One region of the Photobacterium sp. DA100 genome, then DNA from elsewhere that is predicted to be linked to it. Evidence: predicted binding sites of a transcription regulator. Region 1 holds the regulator's gene; each other region holds the start of a gene.
The links. Region 1 encodes MetJ, which represses methionine synthesis genes. Its sites were predicted from a motif close to TTAGACNTNTANANGTCTAA; they were not measured.

Region 1 (5,280 bases):
CCAGCCACAGTCATGGCAGATCACCGCCGGGGCGAAACCGCGGCGGTTGAGAAACAGCATTACCTGGTTGCCCGCCTCGAGGTGCTGGCGCATCCGGGCGATCAGCGGGGCGGATAACCCGGCCTCGAGGTACTGCCCCTTGACGTCGAGCACGCCGTGGCGGGCGGCCTGCGCCGAGCCTGCCCGGCGCGACAGGATCAGGTGGTGGTACTTGCCGCTCTTGGCGTTGTGCAGGGTCTCCAGCGCCGGGGTGGCCGAGCCAAGGACAACGGGGATGTTGGCCTGGCTGGCGCGCATCACCGCCAAGTCCCGGGCATGGTAGCGTAGGCTGTCCTGTTGCTTGTAGGAGGCGTCATGCTCCTCGTCGACAATGATAATGCCGAGGTTGGCAAGCGGGGTGAACAGCGCCGAGCGGGTACCGATGATGATCCCGGCCTGGTTATCCCGGCCGGCGAGCCAGGCTGACAGACGCTCGGTGTCGTTGAGTCCGGAGTGGACGGTTTCCAGCGGCACATTGAAGCGGCGGCGGAAGCGGTTGATGGTCTGCGGGGTCAGGCCTATCTCGGGGACCAGGATCAACGCCTGCTTGCCGGCGGCCAGCACCGGCTCCAGCAGGTTGAGGTAGACCTCGGTCTTGCCCGAGCCCGTGACGCCCTCGAGCAGGTAGCAGCCGAAATCCGGGTTGGCGTTGACGCTGGCAATGGCCAGGGCCTGCTCTTCGTTGAGCCGGGGCTTCTCCTCGGTGACGGCAAACTGAGACTGCCAGTGGCGCAGGGCGGGGGTTTGCTCGATGGCTTCGATCCAGCCTTTATCGGCCAGTGCTTTGAGGGTCGTACTGCTGACCTCTTCAGCCAGCAAGGCTTCGTGGCTCAGTGCGCCCTGGCGCAGCATGGTCAGGGCCTGGACCTGGCGCGGGGCGCGTTTGAGGGCGGTCAGCGGCTGGTTGTGGCCGCTCTCGGTCAACTGCCACATCTTCAGGGCCGAGGGGGCGGCCTCGCGGCCCTTGCGCAGCAAAGCGGGCATGGCGTTGGCCAAGCTGTCACCCAGGGGGTATTGGTAATACTGGCTGGCCCAGGTCAGCAGCTTGAACAGGCTGGGCTCCCACAGCGGAGCCGAATCTAGCACGGTGTGGATCGGCTTGAGCTGGTTGATGGCAAAGTCGGAGGTATCGGTCAGTGCCATCACGATCCCGACCAGTTGCTGGCGCCCGAACGGCACTTTGACCCGTCCGCCGACGACAGGCTGCTGGCCGGGCTTGACCAGATAATCAAATTGCTTGTCCAGGGGAACAGGAAGGGCCACTCGGGCAATGTTGGGCGTCATATCTAACCGGCTAAATCCGTATTTACTAAGATAGAGAAGTGTACCTTGCCCGGCGTCAGGCGGCAAAGCGGCGAAAAAAGGCGCATATCGGTTGATCTGGGCTGCGCGATTGATTACTATACGCCGCCTGAATTTGGCGTATTGGCAATGTAGCCGTTACGCTTGTTATTAACGACGTGTGGTGCCCGGCTTTGGATCGGGAGAGCGACACGGCCTTACTTTTGAGGTTATCCCATGAAACAAGGTATTCACCCAGAGTACACTGCAGTAAACGCACGTTGTTCTTGCGGCAACACTTTCGTATTTAACTCTACTATGGGTAAAGACATCAACCTTGATGTATGCGACAAGTGTCACCCATTCTACACTGGTAAGCAGCGTCAGGTTAGCTCTGGTGGTCGTATCGACAAATTCAACAAGCGTTTCGGTGCGCTTTCTAGCAAGTAATTGCCAGATGAATTTCGAAAAAGGGGATGCGCAAGCATCCCTTTTTTTATGCCCGTTTTTTATTCCACGTTTTCCCTGCTTTATACCCAATCTGTATGCTTTGGCCCGCGGCGCTGGTAAGTCGCACTGGGAGTTATCCTCCTGGCCACGATATTCCCCTCTGGTGTTGGACATTCCGCCCGGGAATCATTGGATCGACCAGATGTTAGGTGCTAGGATTTTGAGCTGCCATAGAATATGATCTATGTCTAAATTCCAAAATAAAGTCACCTCCAGTCAGGATTTCGAACACTATGTCTGAAGATTTTCGCCAACAGGCCCTTCATTACCATGCTTACCCAGTACCCGGCAAAATTGCAGTAGAGCTTACCAAGCCTGCCAATACCGTCGAAGATCTCGCCCTTGCCTACAGCCCGGGCGTTGCCGAGCCTGTGCGTGAAATTGCGCAAAACGCGGAAAATGTCTACAAGTACACCGGCAAGGGCAACATGGTTGCGGTGATCACCAACGGCACTGCAATTCTAGGTCTAGGCAACCTTGGCCCATTGGCTTCAAAACCTGTTATGGAAGGCAAGGCGCTGCTGTTCAAGCGTTTTGCGGGTCTGGACTCGATTGATATCGAAGTCAAGCACCGTACGATTGATGAGTTCGTTGATACGGTAGCCAATATTGCCGACACGTTTGGCGGCATTAACCTGGAAGATATCAAGGCGCCTGATTGTTTCGAAATCGAAAAACGCCTGATTGAGCGTTGCCACGTCCCTGTATTCCATGATGACCAGCACGGCACGGCGATTGTGACTGCGGCGGGTATGCTCAATGCGCTGGAGCTCCAGGGCAAGAAGATCAGCGAAGCCGTGATTGTCTGCCTGGGTGCCGGTGCGGCAGCGGTGGCGTGTATGGAGCTGCTTATCAAGTGCGGTGCCCAGCGCGAGAAGATCTACATGCTTGACCGCAAGGGCGTGATCCACACCCGTCGCGACGACATCAACGAGTACAAGCAGCTGTTCGCCAACAACACCGACAAGCGTACCTTGGAAGATGTGATCGAAGGTGCCGACATCTTTGTCGGGGTATCAGGTCCGGATCTGCTGGCACCGGAAGCGCTGAAGCTGATGGCAGACAAACCGGTGGTGTTTGCGTGTTCTAACCCGGATCCGGAAATCAAGCCTGAGCTGGCCCATGCGGTGCGCGATGATCTGATCATGGGTACCGGTCGCTCGGACTACCCGAACCAGGTCAACAATGTTATCTGCTTCCCGTTCATCTTCCGTGGCGCCCTGGACGTTCGCGCCAGCGAGATCAATGACGAGATGAAACTGGCCGCGGTGGATGCCATCCGGGCGCTGGCCAAAGAGCCGGTACCGGCCGAGGTGGTTGCCGCTGCCGGTGCTGACAAGCTGGAGTTCGGCCCGGATTACATCATTCCTAAGCCGATGGATCCTCGCCTGCTGCCACGCGTGGCGAAGGCCGTCGCCCAGGCCGCCGTGGAGTCGGGCGTGGCCCAAATCGAGATGCCTGCCGGCTACATGGAAGCGAAATAATTTTCGCACATTGCACCGTAAACGAAAAAACCAGCCGCAAGGCTGGTTTTTTTATCGTCAAAATACCGTGGCATTATTGACGCAGACGAATGCACATTGGCTTATTCGGTAATGTCTTCGTAGTTGATCCCCATCTCTTCCATCAGGGCCTTGGCTTCGGCCGGAAGGTCGTCAGGACGGTCTTTACGGATGTCGTCATCAGTAGGAAGCGGCTGTCCGGTGTAGGCGTGCAGGAAAGCCTCGCACAGCAGTTCACTGTTGGTAGCATGGCGTAAGTTATTGACCTGGCGGCGGGTACGCTCGTCGGTCAGAATTTTCAGTACCTTCAATGGAATCGAAACTGTAATTTTTTTTACTTGTTCGTTTTTCTTACCATGTTCCGCGTAAGGGCTGATGTATTCGCCATTCCACTCTGCCATTTTTTACCTTCTCAGCGATATAAAAGTGATGAAATATAGTATGCCTGAATTTTAGCGGGATTTACCGCCATAAGCAAAGACATATAGACGTCTAGAAGTGTTGACGTCTTCTGTGTTTGTGGTTATGTTGTTGCATAAAAGTTATTCACCAGGGCCGCCCTGACAAGGAAAGTAATTATGTGTGACAAGAAGCTAGCCACCGTCGCTGTTCGCACCGGCATCGAATCTGACACCCAGTACAATGCTGTGGTACCTCCCCTCTATTTGACCTCGACCTATAGTTTTGCGCAGTTGGGCGAGGTGCCTCAATATGATTACTCCCGCTCTGGCAACCCGACCCGTAACACCTTGGCCGATGCGCTGGCTGAGCTGGAGGGAGGGGCGGGTGCTGTGGTGACCAACTGTGGGACGGCGGCGATCAACCTGCTGGTTTCTGCACTGATCGGGCCGGATGACTTGATTATAGCCCCGCATGACTGCTACGGCGGTACCTACCGCCTGTTCAATACCCGGGCAGCAAAAGGCGATTTTAAGGTCCGCTTTGTGGACCAGACCGATCCGGCTGCCCTGGCCGATGCGCTGGCGTTGCAGCCCAAGTTGATTTGGGTGGAAACCCCGTCAAATCCCCTGCTGCGTATTGTCGATGTGGCTGAGCTTTGTGCTGCAGCCAAACAGGCTGGTGCGCTGGTGGCGGTCGACAACACTTTCCTGTCTCCGATCCTGCAGCAGCCTATCGCCCTTGGGGCTGATTTTGTTGTCCACTCTACCACCAAATACATCAACGGCCATTCGGATGTGGTTGGCGGTGTGCTGATCGCCAAGCAGGACGAGCATGCCGAGGAGATCGCCTGGTGGGCGAACTGTATCGGTGCGACCGGGGCACCGTTCGATGCCTATATGACACTGCGCGGCCTGCGAACACTGGCGCCGAGAATGCGCATGCACGAAGAAAACAGCCGCCAGATCCTGGCTTATCTCCAGCAGCAGCCATTGGTGGGGACGATCTACCATCCGAGCCAGCCGGAGCACCCAGGCCATGCCATTGCTCTCAAGCAGCAGAAGGGCTTCGGGGCGATGCTGAGTTTTGAAATAGCTGGCAGCATGGCGCAGCTTGAAGTGTTTGTGAAAGCGCTAAACTGTTTCTCATTGGCAGAGTCTCTCGGTGGGACCGAAAGCCTGATTTGTCACCCGGCCAGCATGACTCACCGCGCGATGTCAGATGAGGCCCAGGCCGAAGCGGGTTTGAAGCCGTCTTTGCTGCGGCTGTCGGTAGGGCTTGAAGATCCCGCGGACTTGATTGCCGATTTGGAACAGGCCTTCAACAAAGCGGCGGAGGAAGTGTAAATGAGCGTTTCGGTAACACGTCAGCTGCACAAGTTCGGGGGAAGTAGCCTGGCGGATCCGCAGTGCTACCTGCGGGTCGCTGAGATTTTGCGCGAGTATTCGAACGAGAGCGATTTGGTGGTGGTGTCGGCGGCCGGCAAGACCACCAACCGTTTGATTGAGTGGCTTGAGCTGTTGGAGAAAGACGGCCGCCAGGCCCACGA
Region 2 (5,280 bases), 1.2 Mb from region 1:
ATTACGCCTTGAGTGTTCGACAGTCGAAGAGTTGGTCAGTCGCTACGAACTGGACTTCAACGAGTTAAATCAAAAAATGGAAGACTTGGGTTACCATTACGATCCTATCAACAACCAATTCAAATAATTCCACCTTACCTTTTGTCCTGGCTGCATCGGCGTCAACCGCTATCATGCAGCCTTAATTCCTTCTAAATGAGTCTGGCATTGTTGTTTGGCCGTCGCAAAAAACGCAGATAAATAATGCCGTTCGCGTTCTTGAGCCCTAATGGCTGCAAACAAGCGTCGCCACAGCCCATCACCCAATGGCTTGCTGATAATCAGCCCCTGACGGGCAAAGTCGTAGACTGCCCAGTTTGGCAGCGCAGCAACACCTAGTCCAGCAGATACCATCTGTATCAGCATCAGGGTATTATCCGCTTGCTTCCAGTTTGCGGGCTCTACGCCAGCTGGTTGCATAAAATGCTTCACGACATCAAGCCGGCTTCGTTGTACCGGATAGCTCAGCATGGTTTCTTGGGCCAAATCTTCAGGCAAGATAATGTTTTTGGCAGCCAGTGGGGACTGCGGAGAAACGATCAGACGCATCTCAAAATCAAATAGGGGTTCAAAATGGATGTCACTGCGGGGCTGAATATCCGAGGTGATGACAAGATCGAGTTCACCCGCGCCCAGAGCGGGCAGAGGCTCAAAACCAAAACCTGAAGAGAAGTCCAGCGCGACGTTTGGCCAATGAATCTGGTATTCCTTGAGGGCCGGCATCAGCCACTGGAAGCAGGAGTGGCACTCGATCGCCATGTGAAGGCGGCCATTGGTATCTTCTTTCAGGCTGGCTAGCTCATGCTCGGCCTGCGCCAGTCTTGGAAACAGATCATCGGCAAGCCGCAATAAGATATCGCCCTCAGCCGTAAACTTCACGGGGCGGGTTTTACGCAGGAAAAGCTGGCTGCCTAATCGCTGTTCCAAATCTTTCAGTTGATGCGACAAAGCAGATTGGGTCAGACAGAGTGTATTGGCTGTCGCGGTTAGCGATCCGGTATCTCTCAACACAGTCAGTGTTTTTAAGTGTTTAATTTCAATCAAATCGCTTCCTCTTGCTTTTCTACTTTGGTGCTATCCCTGAAACGCTTTTTAATGTAGCGAGAAAATATAGCAGTGTAAACATCTAGACGGCCAAATGCGATTATATCTAAAAATACACAAGTGAATTCTTATGAATTTTATTCAAGATAAACATTAATGATAAGAAATTGCTCATGGTCCGAGCGTGGGTCATTGTTAGTCCAACAAAGAAGAGAATGCATGGACGGAGCAATAATGACTTTAAAAACAACAACACATATTTTGGGATACCCGCGAATCGGCAGCCAGCGCGAGCTTAAGTTTGCTCAGGAAAAGTACTGGCGTGGCGATATTTCGCAGGCCGAGTTGAATGAGGTCGGCAGCTTGCTGCGTCACCGTCATTGGGGGGAGCAATCGGGGGCTGGCCTGGATTTGGTCACAGTGGGTGACTTTGCATGGTACGATCATGTCTTGGGTACCAGTATGCTACTTGGCCATTTACCCAAGCGCCACCGCAGCGGTTTCCCGGATTTGGATACCTTGTTCCGAGTCGCCAGAGGTAAGGCTCCCACGGGCTGCGAGTGTGCGGCTTCGGATATGACCAAGTGGTTCAACACCAACTATCACTATATCGTGCCGGAATTCAGTGTAGACGATGAGTTCAACGTGAGCTGGCCGCAGCTGTTCGAGGAAATTGCTGAAGCGAAAAAAGCTGGCCACAAAGTAAAGCCGGTACTTTTAGGGCCAGTTTCATACCTTTGGTTGGGCAAGGAGAAAGATGCCGGATTCGATAGACGCACATTGCTGCCAAGGCTACTGGCTGCATATCAGCAAATTCTCAACAAACTGGCAAAGCTGGATGTTGAGTGGGTCCAAATTGACGAGCCGGCCCTTGGTCTAGAGTTACCCAAAGAGTGGGCCGATTCATTCAAGATCGCCTATCAGGTACTCCACGGCTCGCCCAAGCTGCTGTTGACCACTTACTTTGACAGTATTGCTCACCAACTCGATACGATCACCGCACTCAGCATCGATGGCCTCCATGTCGATCTCACGGCTGCGCCGGAGCAGTTCGATGAGGTGGTTGAGCGCTTACCTGCACACTGGGTATTGTCTGCCGGGGTAGTCAACGGCCGTAACGTTTGGCGCGCGGATCTGACCGCTTTGGTCGAAAGGCTGAAACCGGCCAAAGCAGCACTGGGCGAGCGGCTGTGGCTCGCGTCTTCCTGTTCATTGCTTCACAGCCCGATGGATTTGGACTTGGAAACAGAGCTGGAGCCAGAAGTCCGTCAGTGGCTGGCTTTTGCCAAGCAAAAATGCCGCGAGCTAACCTTGTTGGCCCAGGCTTTAGATGGCAACGACATTGCGCTCGAAGAGTGCGATCGCTACAGCGCGCCGATTAAGGCCCGGGCGACCAGTAGCGTGGTGAATAACGAGCTGGTGCGTCAACGTACAGCGGCAATCACAGATGATTTGGCAACAAGGAAGCTTCCTTACGCCGAGCGCGCCCGTGTGCAGCGCCAAGCATTGGGACTGCCCCTGCTGCCGACAACAACCATTGGTTCATTCCCTCAAACCAATGAAATCCGTTCCCAGCGCCGGGACTTCAAAGCAGGCCGGTTGGCAGAGCAGGATTACATTACCGCAATGCAGGGGCATATCAAGGATGCGGTTGAGCGCCAAAACCAGCTGGGGCTTGATGTCTTGGTGCACGGTGAGGCCGAGCGCAATGATATGGTGGAATATTTTGCCGAGTTGCTTGAAGGCTTTGCGGCCACCCGCTTTGGCTGGGTACAGAGCTATGGCTCCCGCTGCGTCAAGCCTGCGGTTATTGTGTCAGACATCTACCGCTCGGCACCGATGACCGTATCTTGGGCGCACTATGCCCAATCGCTGACGGACAAACCTGTTAAGGGAATGCTCACCGGTCCCGTTACCATTTTGGGCTGGACGTTCCCGCGCGAAGATCTCAGTCGTGAGGAGATCGCCAACCAGATCGCATTGGCACTGCGGGATGAAGTGGCGGATCTGCAAGAGAAGGGGATCAAGATCATCCAGATTGATGAGCCCGCGATCCGAGAGGGAATGCCACTGAAGGCAAGCCAGTGGCAGGCTTATTTGGACTGGGCAGTGAAAGCGTTCAAGATTTCCGCTGCCAGTGCTGAGCCAGCAACCCAAATTCATACTCATATGTGCTATAGCGAGTTCAACGACATGATTGAGTCGGTGGCTTTACTTGATGCCGACGTGATCACCATCGAAACCTCTCGCTCCGACATGGAATTGCTTGAAGCTTTTGAAGCGTTTGACTACCCAAATGAAATTGGCCCGGGGGTATATGACATCCACTCGCCGAATATTCCCACCGTCGAGCAGATCACTGAACTGGTCGCGAAAGCGCAAGCACGAATTCCGGCCGAGCGCCTGTGGGTGAACCCGGACTGCGGATTGAAAACACGTAGCTGGGAGGAAACAGAGGCTGCTTTATTGAATATGATCGAGGCCGCGAAGATCCTTCGTCAGTTGCACCAGTCTAAAGTGGGGTAGGCGGTCAATATTGGCCAGTAGAAGCGAGCCCCCAGCAAAAAATGGCTAAGGGGCTCTGGTGCCGCTCAGGAGCGACCTTTGATATCGTCAAAACTAGGCTTGTAGTCTGATTGGGTATATTTGGTCTTTAGTACTGGAAAGCGAGTTCTTTCCTTCTGTCCCTGCAGCTCTTTGCTGGTGGGGACATAATTGGAGGGTTGGTATTTTACTGTCTGGGGAGAAACCACACTGTTGTCATTGCGGCCTTGCAGCTCGTAAGCGACAGCCGAATTAGCAAAGCATAACCCTGCAATAATAATGAACGCGACATTTTTCATAACAGCCTACCTTAGCAAGATTGAAAAGGATACCGAGTTGTCTTATTGCCCAAGCGGTATTCTTGGAGCGCATATCTTGATGCGGCTTGGGTCTATTTAGCTTAGCTGATAAAAAATCATTACCATGAGGATTTACAAAACTTTAAGTTGTCGAATTATCAATAAAGCCGGACTGACGGCATAATATATTTTTATATAGAGTCAAAAGTTATATCTAACGTATTGAATAATTGTGTAATAAATACAATTAGGATCTAACAACCAGTCTTGGCAATATTTGCACGAAACATAATCGTATCGTAAATAAGACAAATCTAGGCCATTGATGGCCTAGATTCGGTTTGGACGCTCGAGAGCCAGTTTGAAAGTCTCCGGAAGGATACTTGGTCTTTTGAGCCTTTCTCCTTGGGGCAACGGATAGCGTGGCAGCTTTAGCCATTTGCAGGCTTTCGACCATAACTGGGCGTCAAGCGACGGGTCGATATCCATAAAGTTACAACCTTCCTCAAACGCCTGCGGATAAACCGGGGAGTTGCTCATTGAGCCGAGCAAAGGATAACGCAGGTGGCCCAATACACGCTTGAGTAATTCGACACCTTGGGAACCCTTTTCATTTCGGGTGGCGACGATAGCGACCGGTATGCGCCTGTGCTTGCTGGCCGCTGTGTTTATGAGCTGTTGGGTAAAATTGAGCATTGCATGGATATCGACGGGGGTGGGTTGTACCGGGATCACGATGCGATCGGCAAGTGCTATGTAACGCTCCAGCTCGACCGCGCTAAAATTGGACGGGGTATCAATGACGATCACCTCGCACTCTGTATCTACCTTGACTGCCAGAGAAAACAGTTGTCCGCGGTCGAAATTGAAGTGATGGCCCTCAACCCGATCGTTGTTGTGGCTCCAGTAGTGCGAAGTCCGTTGCTCATCGAGATCGAGTAATTCCGTTCGGCAGTGGCGACTGAGTACACTAGAGAGTGAAATGGCAAGCGTGGATTTTCCTGCCCCCCCTTTCTTGTTCAGGATCAGTATTTTTTGTGCCCGAGATGACTTAAGCCCACAGAGTTTTCGCACAGAACTCACCTACTTGTTCTCCCGCTTATTTTTCAGTACTGATCTTAATAAGCGACGGCAACGACCAGAAAGTAAATAAGAAAAAAACAAAAATGAAAAAAGGCGCCGACAGGGCGCCTATTTAAAGAGTATGGCTGTGATAGATAATTTATTCAGCGTCGGTACGTGTAAATGTAAGTGTGTGCTCTGCGCCAGTTAGAGTGAGCTGGTTACCCGCGACTGTGGCCGCGCTCCAATCCATAAGCGTAGCGCTCATTACACGCTCTAGCTCCATTGCTGG
Region 3 (5,280 bases), 450 kb from region 1:
ATGGTGATCAGTGCAAACCCCATAGCGATGCGAAATCCATAGACCAAGCGGGCCAGGATATCCCGCCCTATCACATCCGTTCCGAGGTAGTGCTTGTCCATACGGCTCGGTGGCGTTGGCGGGAAGTCACCCGAAAAATCCTGCTCATAAGGATTCCAGGGCACCAGCGGCATAATGACAAAATTATCCCCACCCTGCAGGGCCAGGCTCTGTTGCAGCTGCCGGTAATCGGCCTCCCCCGTTGTGGCTTGGCCAAATTCGCTCCCCAAACGCACCGCCGACAATACCGGGAAGCTGTATTGCCCATCGTATTTCACCACCAGCGCCTTGCTGTTTATCAGCAACTCGGCAAACAACGACAGCAGCAGCAAAGCTGAAAGCAACAGAAACGACCAATAGCCCCGCTTGATTTGTTTAAAGCGCTTGATCTTTTTCCGTGTCAGAGGATTTAGCGTCAACATGATCAGGCTCCGAATCTCACTCTGGGATCGACCAGCGCCACACAGATGTCCGAGATAATATTGCCCAGCATCAGCATGGCCGCATTGATCGCCACGATCCCCATCACAACCGGGTAATCCCGCTCGATAATCGACTCGTACCCAAGCAGACCAATCCCGTCGATATTGAAAATCACCTCAATCAAGAACGAGCCGGTCATGAAAAACAACAGCGAATTGCCAAAGTGGCTGGCGATAGGGATCAAGCTATTGCGCAGGGCATGCTTGCGAACCGCTTTTTTAAACGGCAACCCTTTGGCTATCGCCGTGCGGATATAGTCCGATGACAAGTTTTCCATCAGGTTATTTTTCATCGTCATCGTCAGGGTGGCGAAATCGCCGATCAAATAGCAGATCAGCGGTAGTACCGCATGCCACATTACGTCCTTGGCCCGCTCGAAAAAACTACCGTGGTCATCGAAGTCCTCACCGACGAAGCCGCCCATCGGGAACCATTCCAGGTGATAACTGAATAAGGTGATCAGCAGGACACCGACCACATAGCCGGGCAAGGCATAGCCGATAAAAATGAGGATCGAGGAGCCCGAATCAAACACCGAGCCATGTTTGAGAGCCTTGTAGTAACCCAGAGGTATCGAAATAAAATAGCTGATGAAGAACGTCATGCCGCCATAGAACAAGGAGATGGGTAGTCGCTCGGCAATCATCTCGGCAACCGGCTCGTAATAGCGGGTTGATTCGCCAAAATCCAAGATCATCAGCTTACCAAGCCATTCGGTATAAGCTTCCAGTACCGGCTTATCCAGGCCGTAGAAGGCATTGAGCTCGGCAATTTGCTCTTCAGACAATGCAGAGTTGCCTCCGGCAGAAGCCGTGGCAGCCACACCATCACCTTGCGCCTGCATATTGGCCAGCATGCGCTCCACCGGCCCTCCGGGAACAAACCGGGTGATGGTGAAAATCAGGATAGTGATCCCCAGAAACGTCGGGACGACCAATACCAGCCGACGTAGAAAATATGACAGCATGTTTTAACGGCTCCATGTCAAACAGGCACGATGCGCCATTCCCACTAGCATCTATTCACACGAGGCAGGAAACCAGCTCGAAAACGCCACGCTCATATTAACTTTATATTAACAATCAGCGAGAGGTAGAGCTTTGACATGAAAAAATAAAACAAAGGCCGCGAATGCGGCCTTGGTAACAAGAGGATAGGTGCAGGATTATTGTGCTGCCAGCCAAGCTGGCACATCGGCCACGCTGTCGAGCACGGCGTCAGCCAGTTGTTCACCTTCGGTGGTGACCGGCTTGCCAGTACGCACTAGGATTTTGGTGCCGACTTCGGCAGCTTCGGCCGCTTTCATGTCATCGGCCTTATCACCGATCATCACCGAGCTGGCCATATCAATCTTGAGGAAGTCACGGGCAGAGATAAACATACCTGGCTTTGGTTTGCGGCAGTTGCAATCCTGAAGATAATCGCCTTTACCTTCTGTCGGGTGGTGTGGGCAGTAATAAATACCGTCGAACTCCACGCCGTTATCAACGAAGTTCCAGTCCATCCACTCGGTCAGGGTCAGGAACTCATCTTCGGTGTACATGCCTCGGGCTATACCGGCCTGGTTGGTCACCAACACCAACATATACCCCATCGCCTTAAGTTTCTTACAGGCTTCAAACACCCCCTCGACATATTCAAAGTCGTCGGTGGTATGCACGTAGCCGTGATCGATGTTAATCACGCCATCACGGTCAATAAAAACTGCTGGTTTGGCCAAGTGTTAGCCCTCTGTCTCGCTGTATTCGTTATGCCCCAAATTATGGCACGGCTGGCAAAGGGATTCACCTGTTTCTCTAAGTCCCTATGGCCAAAGCAAACAAAAAGTCACGGCCGAAGTATGGCTATAAAGACATTTAGACGTCCAGACGTAAAAATATCTATTGACTTCATTTATGTTAGCCCATAGCATCAAAGCCATAGATGCAATTGGCAGACAGAGCTCTCGCATCAAGAAAATAATGTAAATGCAACACACAACATAACAATATACCGGTCGCAGCCATTGATGGGCGTGCCCGTCATCAACGCGGTATAGGATTTGGGAAATACGATGATAGAAATAAACAGAGTCAATAAAGTCTTCTATCAAGGGGCCAAGGAGATCCACGCACTGCGTGAAATCAACCTGACCATTGAGCAAGGCACCATCTTCGGGGTGATTGGTTCTTCCGGTGCCGGTAAAAGTACCCTGATCCGCTGTGTTAACCTGCTTGAGCGCCCGACCAGCGGTCATGTCATTGTTGACGGCATCGACCTGACCCAGCTATCAAACCAGGAGCTGACCCAGGCCCGCCGCAAAATAGGCATGATTTTCCAGCACTTCAACCTGCTGTCATCCCGTACCGTTTTCGACAACGTCGCATTGCCCCTCGAACTGGCCGGCACCAGCAAGTCCGCTATCAAAACCAAGGTCGATGAGCTGCTTGAACTGGTTGGTTTGGCCGACAAGCGCGAGTCCTACCCGTCCAACTTGAGTGGCGGCCAGAAGCAGCGTGTGGCCATTGCCCGTGCGCTGGCCTCCGATCCCAAAGTGCTGCTGTGCGACGAAGCCACCAGCGCCCTTGACCCGGCAACGACCCAGTCGATCCTGACACTGCTCAAGGAGATCAACCGCAAGCTCAACCTGACCATTTTGCTGATCACCCATGAAATGGATGTGGTCAAAAGCATCTGCTCCGAAGTGGCGATCATCGGAGGCGGTGAGCTGGTCGAAAAAGGCCCGGTCGGTGAAATCTTTGCCCATCCGAAAACCGAACTGGCACGCGAGTTCATCCGCTCAACGCTGGATCTTTCCATTCCGGAAGACTACCGGGCCCGCATGGTTGAAACCCGGATTGAAAACAGCTACCCGCTGATCCGCCTTGAGTTTACCGGAGCATCGGTCGATGCCCCGCTGATCTCCCAGGTGGCCCGCGAGTTCAATATTGATATCAGTATCCTGAGCTCCGACATGGACTACGCCGGCGGTGTCAAGTTTGGTCTAATGCTGGCCGAGTTCTTCGGTACCGAACAAGCGGCAGAACAAGCCATTAATTTCCTTCGCGATCACAAAGTAAATGTAGAGGTATTGGGCTATGTTGCTTGATTCAATTACCACCTGGTGGACCCAGAATGAACGTTTGGTTGATCTGCTGATCGACGCCCTCGGCCAAACCCTGGTCATGGTCTTAGCCTCAGGACTGATCGGCTTTTTGATCGGGATCCCGGTAGGGGTTGCCCTGCACCTGACCAAGGAAAACGGCCTGCTGGCCAACCCGGTGCTCAACAAAGCACTGGGGATCGTGACCAACATCGGCCGCTCGATCCCATTTATTATCCTGCTGGTCGCGATCATCCCATTTACCCGCTTCGTGGTCGGCAGCTCCATCGGTACCGCTGCCGCTATCGTCCCGCTTACCGTGGGAGCCATTCCGTTCATCGCCCGCTTGGTTGAAGGCGCACTGCTGGAAGTTCCAACCGGCCTGGTGGAAGCGGCGCAGGCGATGGGAGCAACCCCACGCCAGATCATCAGCAAGGTCCTGCTGCCAGAAGCCCTGCCGGGCATCATCAACGCGGTGACCATCACCCTGGTTACCTTGGTGAGCTATTCGGCAATGGCCGGGACCGTCGGTGGCGGCGGCCTGGGTGACGTCGGGATCCGCTACGGCTACCAGCGCTTTGACGGAACCGTCATGCTGATCACCGTGGTGATGCTGGTTATCCTGGTCCAGCTGATCCAGTCAGCCGGCGACCACCTGGTCAAGCGCTTCGATCACAGGTAACAGACAGCACCGATAACAAACAACACAGATAACACATATTCCATCTAGTATTACGGAAACCCCAGTTTTAAGGAGATATAACATGGCTTTTAATTTGAAGAACCTCGTCGCCGTCGCCGGCCTGGCATCAGCATTGGTACTGACCGGTTGTGGCGAGAAGGACGCAGTGGTTGATAACAGCAAAATTAAAATTGGGGTGATGGCAGGCGCTGAAGAGCAAGTGGCTGAAGTAGCAGCAAAAGAAGCCAAGGAAAAATACGGCCTGGATGTTGAGCTGATCACCTTCACCGATTACGTATCGCCGAATGCGGCGCTGGAAGAAGGCTCGATCGATGCCAATGCCTTCCAGCACAAACCATACCTTGATCAGCAAATTGCCGACCGTGGCTACAAGTTTGCCGTTGCCGGTAACACTTTTGTTTACCCGATTGCCGGTTACTCAAGCAAAATCGAATCTATCGATGAGCTAAAAGACGGCGACCAGATTGCAGTACCGAATGATCCAACCAACCTTGGCCGCTCTCTGCTTCTCCTTCAGCAGCAAGGCCTGCTAAAACTGAAAGATGGCGTTGGCCTAACCGCGACCGTATTGGATATCGTGGAAAATCCGAGCAACCTGAAAATTGTTGAACTGGAAGCGGCCCAGCTTCCTCGTTCTCTGGACGATGTCCAGCTGGCCATCATCAATACCACATACGCAAGCAGCATCAACCTAACACCAGAGCGTGATGGTGTGTTCGTGGAAGACAAAGAGTCACCATACGTGAACCTGATTGTTGCCCGTGAAGACAACGTTGACGCAGAAAACGTGCAGACCTTCATCAAGGCTTACCAGTCAGACGTGGTGTACGAAGCGGCGAAAGAGATCTTCCAGGGTGGCGTAGTTAAAGGCTGGTAATTTCCCCTTACCTGATCCCACCTCAGCAATTCCCGCCCCGGCCACCATGCCGGGGCTTTTTTTGCCCCCGCCATAATGCTATGTTCTGCGCCATTA

Region 2: a site for MetJ is predicted at 1,158-1,177, ahead of metE (5-methyltetrahydropteroyltriglutamate--homocysteine S-methyltransferase). Genes of this name have one in related genera too.
Region 3: a site for MetJ is predicted at 2,379-2,398, ahead of metN (methionine ABC transporter ATP-binding protein MetN). Genes of this name have one in related genera too.

Annotation. Positions count from the first base shown of each region.
Region 1 is NZ_CP119423.1:187,856-193,135, forward strand. Features, by position in the region: gene priA (primosomal protein N') at 1-1,323, opposite strand, end outside; gene rpmE (50S ribosomal protein L31) at 1,558-1,770, shown strand; gene PTW35_RS00945 (malic enzyme-like NAD(P)-binding protein) at 2,064-3,314, shown strand; gene metJ (met regulon transcriptional regulator MetJ) at 3,416-3,733, opposite strand; gene PTW35_RS00955 (O-succinylhomoserine (thiol)-lyase) at 3,911-5,077, shown strand; gene PTW35_RS00960 (bifunctional aspartate kinase/homoserine dehydrogenase II) at 5,078-5,280, shown strand, end outside.
Region 2 is NZ_CP119423.1:1,387,593-1,392,872, forward strand. Features, by position in the region: gene PTW35_RS06720 (DUF4250 domain-containing protein) at 1-127, shown strand, start outside; gene metR (HTH-type transcriptional regulator MetR) at 172-1,083, opposite strand; gene metE (5-methyltetrahydropteroyltriglutamate--homocysteine S-methyltransferase) at 1,318-3,609, shown strand; gene PTW35_RS06735 (hypothetical protein) at 3,675-3,926, opposite strand; gene PTW35_RS06740 (ParA family protein) at 4,257-5,000, opposite strand; gene PTW35_RS06745 (META domain-containing protein) at 5,149-5,280, opposite strand, start outside.
Region 3 is NZ_CP119423.1:639,936-645,215, reverse strand. Features, by position in the region: gene PTW35_RS03265 (ABC transporter permease subunit) at 1-461, opposite strand, end outside; gene PTW35_RS03260 (ABC transporter permease subunit) at 464-1,489, opposite strand; gene gmhB (D-glycero-beta-D-manno-heptose 1,7-bisphosphate 7-phosphatase) at 1,688-2,242, opposite strand; gene metN (methionine ABC transporter ATP-binding protein MetN) at 2,576-3,610, shown strand; gene PTW35_RS03245 (methionine ABC transporter permease) at 3,600-4,286, shown strand; gene PTW35_RS03240 (MetQ/NlpA family lipoprotein) at 4,369-5,184, shown strand.